One region of the Terribacillus sp. DMT04 genome, then DNA from elsewhere that is predicted to be linked to it. Evidence: riboswitches for the same ligand, from Rfam matches in the RefSeq annotation. Region 1 holds a riboswitch; the other holds the start of a gene.
What was found. A riboswitch is a leader RNA that binds a small molecule or an ion and turns the genes downstream of it on or off. The one in region 1 is predicted to bind FMN.

Region 1 (4,590 bases):
TCATTTCTCTTGCTAAAGTTGTCTTGCCGCTGCCAACAGATCCTACAATATGTATCTTTTGAGGAAACTTACTCATTATCCCTATCCAACCCGTCATTGTGTAAAAGCAGCAGTGTCATATCTTCTATGAACTGTTCTGGCTTATCTAACATAATCAAATGATCTGTCTCTTCATAGTAAAGGATATCTGTCTTAGGATGCTCCTGGCAGAATTGCTTTAAATCATTTTCCACATCTTGCTTCTGCTGCTGGTTGTGCAAAGCAACCATAATCACGACTTTCTTTGATTTCTCCATCTGTCTGAGCGTTTTAATCGGATCAAAGTAATAGAAAGCCTCTAAGTACTTTTGCTGCACAGCTGGTGAAGCTTTTAATTGATAAGCACCTGTTTCTTTATTCAAAATTACTTGGTCAGCTGCTGCGCTTGCAATGTGCTCATTCCATAATTCGGGATCATCTTGTCTCATATACTGTAAATAAGCGTGCATCGTTTTCAGTACGGAAGCAGAAGGTGCTTCAAACGTCATATCATCTATACAGAGATCCTTTATTTGACTCAAAGCTGCAAACCCGCCATCAATAAGCAGTACACCTTTTGTGCTGTACTTGCTAGCATATGCAAGTGCTGCGGCTGCTCCCAAGGAACTGCCTGCAACATATAACGAATTAACATGTATTGTTGAAATTCGGTTATGAATACAATCAGCAATCATTTGAAAATCATAATTATCTGCTTCTTCACTTTCTCCATGCCCCGGTAAATCAATCATAATAATGTAAAAATTCTCTTTAAGCTGGTCACAAACTTGTTCCCATATTTTATTCGTCCAGCCTAGGCCATGTATCAGCAATAATGCCGGTTTTGCCTGATTTCCTGCCGTTTCATAGTGTATATGCATAGTACACCCCCACCAAAATATACATTATTTTCCGGAAATAAAAAAGAGCAGAGAATCTCCTCTGCTCAATGAATTAGATTTGTTTTAACAAGTTTGCCATTTCGATCGCTGATACTGCTGCTTCTGCACCTTTGTTACCCGCTTTTGTGCCTGCACGTTCAATTGCTTGTTCAATCGTGTTTGTCGTTAGCACACCAAAGATAATTGGAATGCCCGCTTTATTTGCTGCGCCTGCTACACCCTTTGCGACTTCATTGCTGACGTAATCAAAGTGAGGTGTCGAGCCTTTAATAACTGTACCTAATGTAATAACTGCGTCGTATTTTCCAGTTCCAGCAAGTTTATCTGCTACTAGCGGAATCTCAAATGCACCCGGCACCCAGGCTACGTCTACTTTCGCTTCGTCTACACCATGACGCTTTAATGTATCAATAGCACCGCTTAACAGTTTGCTTGTGATAAATTCATTGAATCTGCCTACAACAATACCAATCTTTAAATCTGAACCTACTACATTTCCTTCAATTGTGTTTACCATTTGAATGCTCCTTTATTGTTCGATAAATTTTCTGTTATAAAACCTTTGTTTTATTTCCCTGGCGATACGCAATTAAATCTTCAATCGTGATTAACGGCAGTTTATGCACAGCTGCTAGCTTTTCTAAATCAGGCATACGAGCCATAGAGCCATCTTCTTTCATAATCTCGCAAATATAGCCAGCTTCTGCTGTTCCTGCTAGTTTTGCTAAATCAACTGCTGCTTCTGTATGTCCTGGTCGCTCCAGAACGCCGTTTGTTTTCGCGATAAGCGGAAAGATATGACCAGGTCGCTGGAAATCTGCCGGTTTACTCGTGTTATCCGCAAGCTTTGCAATTGTATGCGCGCGTTCAAATGCACTAATACCTGTTGTGGAATCCTTGTGATCGACACTTACTGTAAATGCTGTCCCATGCGGATCTGTATTGGCATTTACCATCGGGGGCAAATCCAACCTTTCAGCAATTTCCCGGGAAATAGGCGCACAGATCAGACCTTTTCCGACAGAAGCCATGAAATTAACTGTCTCCGGCGTGGCGTATGCTGCCAATGCGAGCAAATCCCCCTCATTCTCTCGCTTCTCATCATCGGTGACGATAATCGGCTTTCCGCTTTTCAAATATTCCAATGCATGCTCGATGGTCGTTTTCACCATGCAGCCCTCCTCAATCTAAAAATCCATTCTGTTCCAAAGTCTCTCTCGAAATCCCTGCAGGCTCTGCTGTTTTCTGATGATTCAGCAGCCGCTCCATATACTTGGCAAGCTGATCAAACTCAAGATTCACATGATCACCAACCTGCTTATCTCCTAAAATCGTCGCTTGCCTTGTCTCGGGAATTAGAGAAATCGTAAAATTGTCTTCTCCTACCTCAAAAACTGTTAAGGACACACCATCTACCGAAATAGATCCTTTTGTCATTAAATATTGGAGACCTTCGCCTACTGAAATGTTGATATAACGGGCGTTTGCTTCTTCGCGAATGTTGGTAATCATTCCGTTTGTATCTACATGTCCGCTTACAAAATGACCGCCCATTCTGCCTGCAGGCTGCAGCGCGGGCTCCAGATTAACTGCATCAGAGCTGTGCAAACCGGACAGCGTGCTGGACCGAAATGTTTCGGGCATCACATCCACTTGAAAGCTATGCGGGGTAAACGCTGTGACGGTGAGGCACACACCGTTAACAGAAATACTGTCGCCAATATGCATATCTTTGGTGAGCTTCTCACTGGCAATCGTAAGCTGCATCGCCTCTTCTTGTTTTTCCACAGCAATCATACTGCCTACTTCTTGAATGATTCCAGTAAACACAGATTCTCCTCCTCGTTTCTGCTTATCCGACTAGGGGCAAACCAATTTATAAGTCACTACGAATGGGAATTTGACCGTCTCGGGGCAATGTGACGGTTTATTGGGGGTGGTACGGGTATAAGTGGTCTCTGTTATAGTTTCGGCAAGAGCAGACATTTCACTTACACCAATTAACCATACTAGCTAACATAAAAAGCCCCAGAATAACTGCTTCTGGGGCCTTGGCTTTAAAAATTATAGCGAAAACAAGCTATTGTCATGTGACAAAGCTCATGTTGGCATGTGGATAGCACGCCGTTTCCTCTTTCCCATCCAGACTATACTGTCGGCTTTGGAATCTCACCAAATCCACCGTTATAATAACGGGTCACGGACTGAAGACAGCTAAGCTGCCTATCACCGCCGGTCGGGAATTTCACCCTGCCCCAAGAGAAAACCTATTCGATTGCTTACAACATTAACATATTCTTTATCGTGTTGTACAGAGAGAAAATTATCTGAAAATTATATTGACTCTATCTGGAAAGATCAGTAAACTGAGTCTGTAAAATAAAGTTGACCGTTTAAAAATTGTTTACAGAGGAGTGTACCGATGAAACAAGTATTGGCATTAACCACTTACGAACAGCTAAAAGCAATTAGTGACCCGCTGCGAGCAGAGATTATTATGAAACTGGTAGAAACCTCTTATACCGGGCAGCAGCTTGCTGCCCTGCTTGAAATCAGCCGGCCAAAAATCCATTACCACTTGAAAGAACTAGAGAAAAATAGCTTAATAGAGGTTATTCGCACCGAGGAGAAAAATGGCATTATGCAGAAATTTTATCGAGCGACAGCCAGAGGGTTTTATCCGTCAGAAGATTTGCTTCCGTACGCAGAAGCATTGAGTGAATCGACGCGGCAGCTATTTGTGCAAATGGCGAATAAAACGAAAACAGCGATACTAAGTGCTCCCGAATCTGCTTTTGCTAAAGCTGCTGGATCTACTGACCCAAAAGATTGGGAAGCAATCGGCAGTATTTGGGAAATTAGTGCTACAGAAGCGGATTTTAAAGCGTTCACGCAAGGTTTATTTGATTTGATGCAAGAGCTTCGTCAAAAAAGCGATGCAGCCGAAAAAGACCCAAATGGGAAACTTTATTACTTTTCTGCCTTTGGATTTGAAATTGATGAACCGTCATTTGATCAGGTAGATTTAAACGGGGAGGAGTAAGAGGTATGCACGCTATCTTGAAACAACGAAACTATGGTTTGCTTTTCTCTGGTCGAATTGTCACGAACATTGGTGACAGCATCTACTTTATTGCTGCCATGTGGCTTGTCTATGAACTGAGCGGCAGTGCTTTTTACACAGGGCTGGCCGGATTTCTGACACAAATTCCGAATGTGCTGCAATTCTTAATTGGTCCGCTCGTCGACCGATGGCCGATACGCGCGACCCTGCTGTGGACCCAGGCGCTCCAAGCTGTCCTTGTTCTGCTGATTCCGCTTGCTGCTTGGTTTGATTTCCTATCGGTCACTCTCGTTCTCATTCTCATGCCGATACTAACTTGCATCGACGCTTTTGCTTACCCGACAGAGGTAAAAGCTTTGCCGATGGTCTTGAAAAAAGAAGAGCTTCCTTCGGGAAATGCTTTATTCTCTTTTGCTTACCAAGGTGTAGATTTAATCTTCAATGCTATTGCCGGCATACTGACTGCCGCTTTTGGCGCTGCTTTATTATTCATCATCGATTCTTTCACTTTTTGTATTGCTTTCCTTTTGTTCAGCTTCCTTAGAATCCCACACCAAAAAGCGCAATCCCAAAATACTGAAAATACGCGTACTGTGCTGCACACCT
Region 2 (4,590 bases), 1.6 Mb from region 1:
TCTATTAGCAGAGCAGCCTTTTCGAAAACTTGGTGTACTGGATTTCAGTGACATGCATATGGGTGATCCGGCAATTGATTTTGCTGGAATAGCACAAGTGAGCACAGAATTTATGGAGTTAGTGTTATCGAGCTACAAAAGCGAAGAAAAGAATATGATTCGGCAAAGGGTTAATATGCTTTCCAAGCTAAGTTTGTATTATCAGCTGCTAGAAAAAGGCCCGAATAGTTATGTACTGGCTGAACTGGAGAGACAAATAACCACTTAAAATAAGTGTGTAAACAAAAGAGGTAGGGACAAAACAAGATTAATTCCAAAAGCGAACGATGACTAGATCCATACTTTTAATGCAGCCCTCAGACGGCTGCTACTTTCCAAATTTAACTGTTATCGTCGGACAAGAATGGCTTTTGAAGTAGATGCCGACAAGAAAATCGCTTTTTATTTTCGAGGAGTCTACGTATTCTTTCTACACTAGTAAGGAGCACCATAACAAGAATCAGCGTAGGAAATACAAGGAGGCTCCACAGCCGCCCGCAGGAAAGCGGAGTGTATTTCCGAAGCGATGCTCTCATCTAAATTTCCAATACAAATAATCCAAACAATGCTGTTGTTGCTTGCAGTATTGTTTGGATTTTTATATAGCTTAAACAGTTATGTCCCAGCTTCTATGCTTCCTGCAAGCCTCTTTTCATGCTTGCATACACACGCTGCCAGAAGTCTTTGTTATCACGATAAGATTTCGTGATAAAAGTAAGCATCTGATCACGCTTTTCCTCATATTCAGGTGCGTCTTTGTCAGGAAGGCTGCTGAATGATTCATCGATGTACACTTGCAATTCAGGTGCGCGCGGTCCCCATTTTGCTACTTCGTCCCCATTCTGGTTAATGAAAATAATAATAGGAATCGACCGGCTTTTTCCATTCGTCAAGTACTGATCCATCAATTCCAGATTTTGATCACGATAGAGAATGCTGACTTCAATTGCGCCAGCTTGGGCGATATGGTAGAAAATCGGTAAGTTCAGCATTGCATCACCGCACCAGTCTTCCGTTAGTATGATCGCCCGCAGTTTTTGCGTGCGAAGTATGTTGAAGAAGTCCGTATCTGCTGGCAGTTCATAGTGATCATAAATGTGCATTGCATTTTCTTTATGTGTTTGCATCGCGTCCAAGTACGCATCAATGCTTATTCCTTTATCAAACCATTCATTTAATGTCGTCATATTTCTCATCCTTTCTGCTGTTTAGTTTACCCGAGGAGTCGGCTAAACTAAACAAATAAGCTTCGCTTATGCTACAGTGTAAGCAGACTACATAAAAAAGGCGGATAGATATGCAGCTAGATAATCAAGATTTTCTAATGGAATTACTACGTACAGCGTCGCCATCCAGCTATGAGATGGAGATACAGAAAAAATGGATAAATGAATACGCGCCTTTCGCAGATGACATGCGCACGGATGTATCAGGAAATGCCATTGCAGTAATGAATCCGGAAGCAGACTTTAAAGTGCTGCTTGCAGGTCATTGTGATGAAATCGCGATGGTTGTGACTGGCATTGACGATAATGGATTTTTGCGTATTGACGAGATGGGGAGATTTAACGCTAAATCAGCATTGGGAATGACCGTGCAAGTTCTGGGCTATAACAAGACCATTCCTGGTGTTGTTGGTGTAAATGCCATGCATCTTGGCGGTGTAAAAGGAGATTTTGAGCTTCCAGATTTGTATATTGATTGCGGAGCAGTTTCTAAGCAAGAAATCGAGCAATATGTACAAGTAGGTGATTTGATTGTGTATCAGCGCCAGCCATCTGTCCTCATGGATCGCTATCTGACAGGACGCGGACTCGATAACCGCACCGGCTCTTTTATTGTTGGTGAAGTAATGCGCAGACTGAAAGAAGAAAAAGTGAATGTTGGCGTCTATGCGGTGAGTACGGTGAATGAAGAAACGAATATGGGAGGTGCTTATTTTGCAGCTGCAGGTATTCAGCCTGACCTTGCCATTGCTTGTGATGTAACATTTGCAACGGATCACCCTGGCGTGAACAAAAGGAAGGTTGTTGATGTCAGCTTGGATGGCGGTCCAGTTCTGGCTAAGGGAGCACCTATTAATCGAAAAGCGAACCAGCTGCTCGAGCAAGCTGCCAAAGAGTTGGCTATTCCGCTTCAATATGAATTAACACCTCGTCATACAGGCACGGATGCGGATAAGATGCGTTATGCAGGAAAAGGCGTTTCAACCGCACTTGTTTCGCTTCCTTTACGCTATATGCATTCACCAGTTGAAACGGTCAGCCTGCATGTCATTCAGCAGGAAATTGACTTGTTGGTAAAATTCCTGACAAATCTCTCTGGTGAAGAAAGTCTGAACCCATTAGACTTGTAAGCAAAGGGGTTGCAAATCTGCGGAAAGCAGGTATAATAAAATAATAAATCCATATCGATTCTATCTTCGGGGCAGGGTGTAATTCCCGACCGACGGTGACAGCAGAATATCTGCTGAAGTCCGTGACCCGCAGGGCAATTGTTCTGCGGCTGATCCGGTGCAAGTCCGGAACCGACAGTGAAAGTCTGGATGGGAGAAGATACGAAGCAGAAGAGGGATGCCAATTTGGCTATCCTTGCTTTCCGTACGGGTTCCGTATGTGAAACGTCTTCCGCTTATTTGCGTATATTCCAAGCCCCAGAGCATTATGCTCCGGGGCTTTTTAACGTAGATAAGCTGCTTCCCCTTCATCAAGAGTTAGAATCGATGAATATGATGAAGGAGGAGAACGACTATGCGTTCATCCAATTTAACAAAAACAATTACAATTGCTCTGATGGGAGCGATTAGCATGGTGCTCATGCTGCTCAATTTTCCGCTTCCCATGCTGCCTGCTTATTTGAAGATTGACTTTAGTGAAGTGCCGGTATTACTAGCTGCACTGCTGTTTTCACCAATGGCCGGTGTTGCAGTCGAAGCAATTAAGAACTTATTATATCTGATCTTTACAGGAGCGGGTGATCCTGTAGGTGTTGTAGCTAACTTTCTGGCAGGTATGATGTTTGTCTTGCCGGTTGCATATTTCTATCATACATTTAAAGCGAGCAAACGTACGCTCGTTTCCGGTCTCGCAACGGGTACGGTGGTGATGGCAATCGGAATGGGATTACTGAATTATTTTGTCGTGTTACCGCTTTATATCATGTTCGCAGGTTATCCATCCATGAGTCCAGAAGCGAAATGGCTAGCAGTCACTGCTGGTATTGTTCCATTCAACCTTATTAAAGGTATCATTATTGCAATTGTGTTTGTCCCGCTATTTGCAAAACTGAAACCATGGTTCGCGAAGCGGAAACGTTCTGGTTCTGCAGCAGCATAAAAAAGCTCCCGATGGGGAGCTTTTTTATTAGATGAAATAGTTGTTGCAAAGGCTACTTGTCCGTGCTACAATAGTCTAGCGATGAGCTGAATTGCATAAGTCGGTAAAGCACGTCTTAGACACGTGTGGATGTGGCCACATGGCTTTACACGCCGCAATTAACAAAGGCACCCTGCGAGGGTGCCTTTTCTTATGCTTATTTTTTTAAGCTCTTCTTGCTTCTTCTTCAGCTTGTTCTTCGACTAGTAAACGTGCTGTCGGTTCTGCCTGCAAACGTTCTTCTGGAATCGGCTTGCCGGATTTTTCACTTACGCCATATGTGCCTTCTTCAATCCGATCCAATGCATCCTCAATATCGCGTAAGCGTTCACGAGCGGACTCTTTTAATGTTTGTGCTGTTTCTCGGTCATGCAGCTCTGTGCCAAGGTCGCCAGGGTGGTTTGCAACGGTGGACATTTCACCGATTGAATCATCTGGGAATTCTTTCGCGCTGTTATAACTGTCGTTGCCCTCAATTTGTCCTTCTGCTTCTTCCTTCATAGTAAGCAATTGCTCGCGATAATTTTCCAATTTATTTTTATCCATTACTTTTCCATCTCCTTTACTGCCGTTTCGTTTTTACAGCTAGCGTGCAGCGTGCGATAGAGAGCAGGTCGCTGTTCTCATCCGAGATGTTAATTTGCCAAATCATTGTCGTTTTACCGATATGAATCGGGGTGGCGACAGCTGTCACGATACCTGATCGGACGCTGCGAATATGATTCGCATTAATCTCTAAGCCGAAGACAGCCTGCCTGGCTGAATCTGCGTGCAGATTTCCGCCGATGCTTGCTGCTGTTTCAGCTAATGCGACACTTGCCCCGCCATGTAAGTAGCCCATCGGCTGCCGATTATGCGGGCCAACTGGCATTTCCATGATCACTTGCTCTGGATTTGCTTCGATAACTCGCATGTGCAGCTGCTCCATCATTGTGTTTGAAAAATCCATTGTTACAACCTGCTTTCTGTATGTATTGTATTTCCCGTGCATTTCAACATTAAACCTATAGAAAAAAGCGGGCAGGCTGCCCGCTTCTTCATTAGAATGAAAATGGTACAAATTGCTGGATCAGCAGTGCAATCACAAGCAATAAACCATAAATCGTATTCGTTTGTCCAGTTGCTTTCATAGCCGGCATCATTTCAAGCGGCTGTGTTTTACCAATAAAGCCTCGGT

Region 2: linked by a shared signal. The riboswitch ahead of KS242_RS12210 (ECF transporter S component) and the one ahead of ribE (riboflavin synthase) in region 1 are both predicted to bind FMN.

The regions. Positions count from the first base shown of each region.
Region 1 is NZ_CP077639.1:497,989-502,578, reverse strand. Features, by position in the region: gene KS242_RS02750 (P-loop NTPase family protein) at 1-76, opposite strand, end outside; gene KS242_RS02745 (alpha/beta fold hydrolase) at 69-899, opposite strand; gene ribE (6,7-dimethyl-8-ribityllumazine synthase) at 973-1,437, opposite strand; partial or broken gene ribB (3,4-dihydroxy-2-butanone-4-phosphate synthase) at 1,478-2,092, opposite strand; gene ribE (riboflavin synthase) at 2,103-2,750, opposite strand; FMN riboswitch at 3,047-3,187, opposite strand; gene KS242_RS02725 (ArsR/SmtB family transcription factor) at 3,343-3,963, shown strand; gene KS242_RS02720 (MFS transporter) at 3,969-4,590, shown strand, end outside.
Region 2 is NZ_CP077639.1:2,310,744-2,315,333, reverse strand. Features, by position in the region: gene KS242_RS12225 (phosphotransferase) at 1-268, shown strand, start outside; gene KS242_RS12220 (thioredoxin family protein) at 669-1,226, opposite strand; gene KS242_RS12215 (M20/M25/M40 family metallo-hydrolase) at 1,337-2,395, shown strand; FMN riboswitch at 2,454-2,600, shown strand; gene KS242_RS12210 (ECF transporter S component) at 2,790-3,374, shown strand; gene KS242_RS12205 (TraR/DksA C4-type zinc finger protein) at 3,579-3,959, opposite strand; gene KS242_RS12200 (hotdog fold thioesterase) at 3,976-4,362, opposite strand; gene KS242_RS12195 (1,4-dihydroxy-2-naphthoate polyprenyltransferase) at 4,454-4,590, opposite strand, start outside.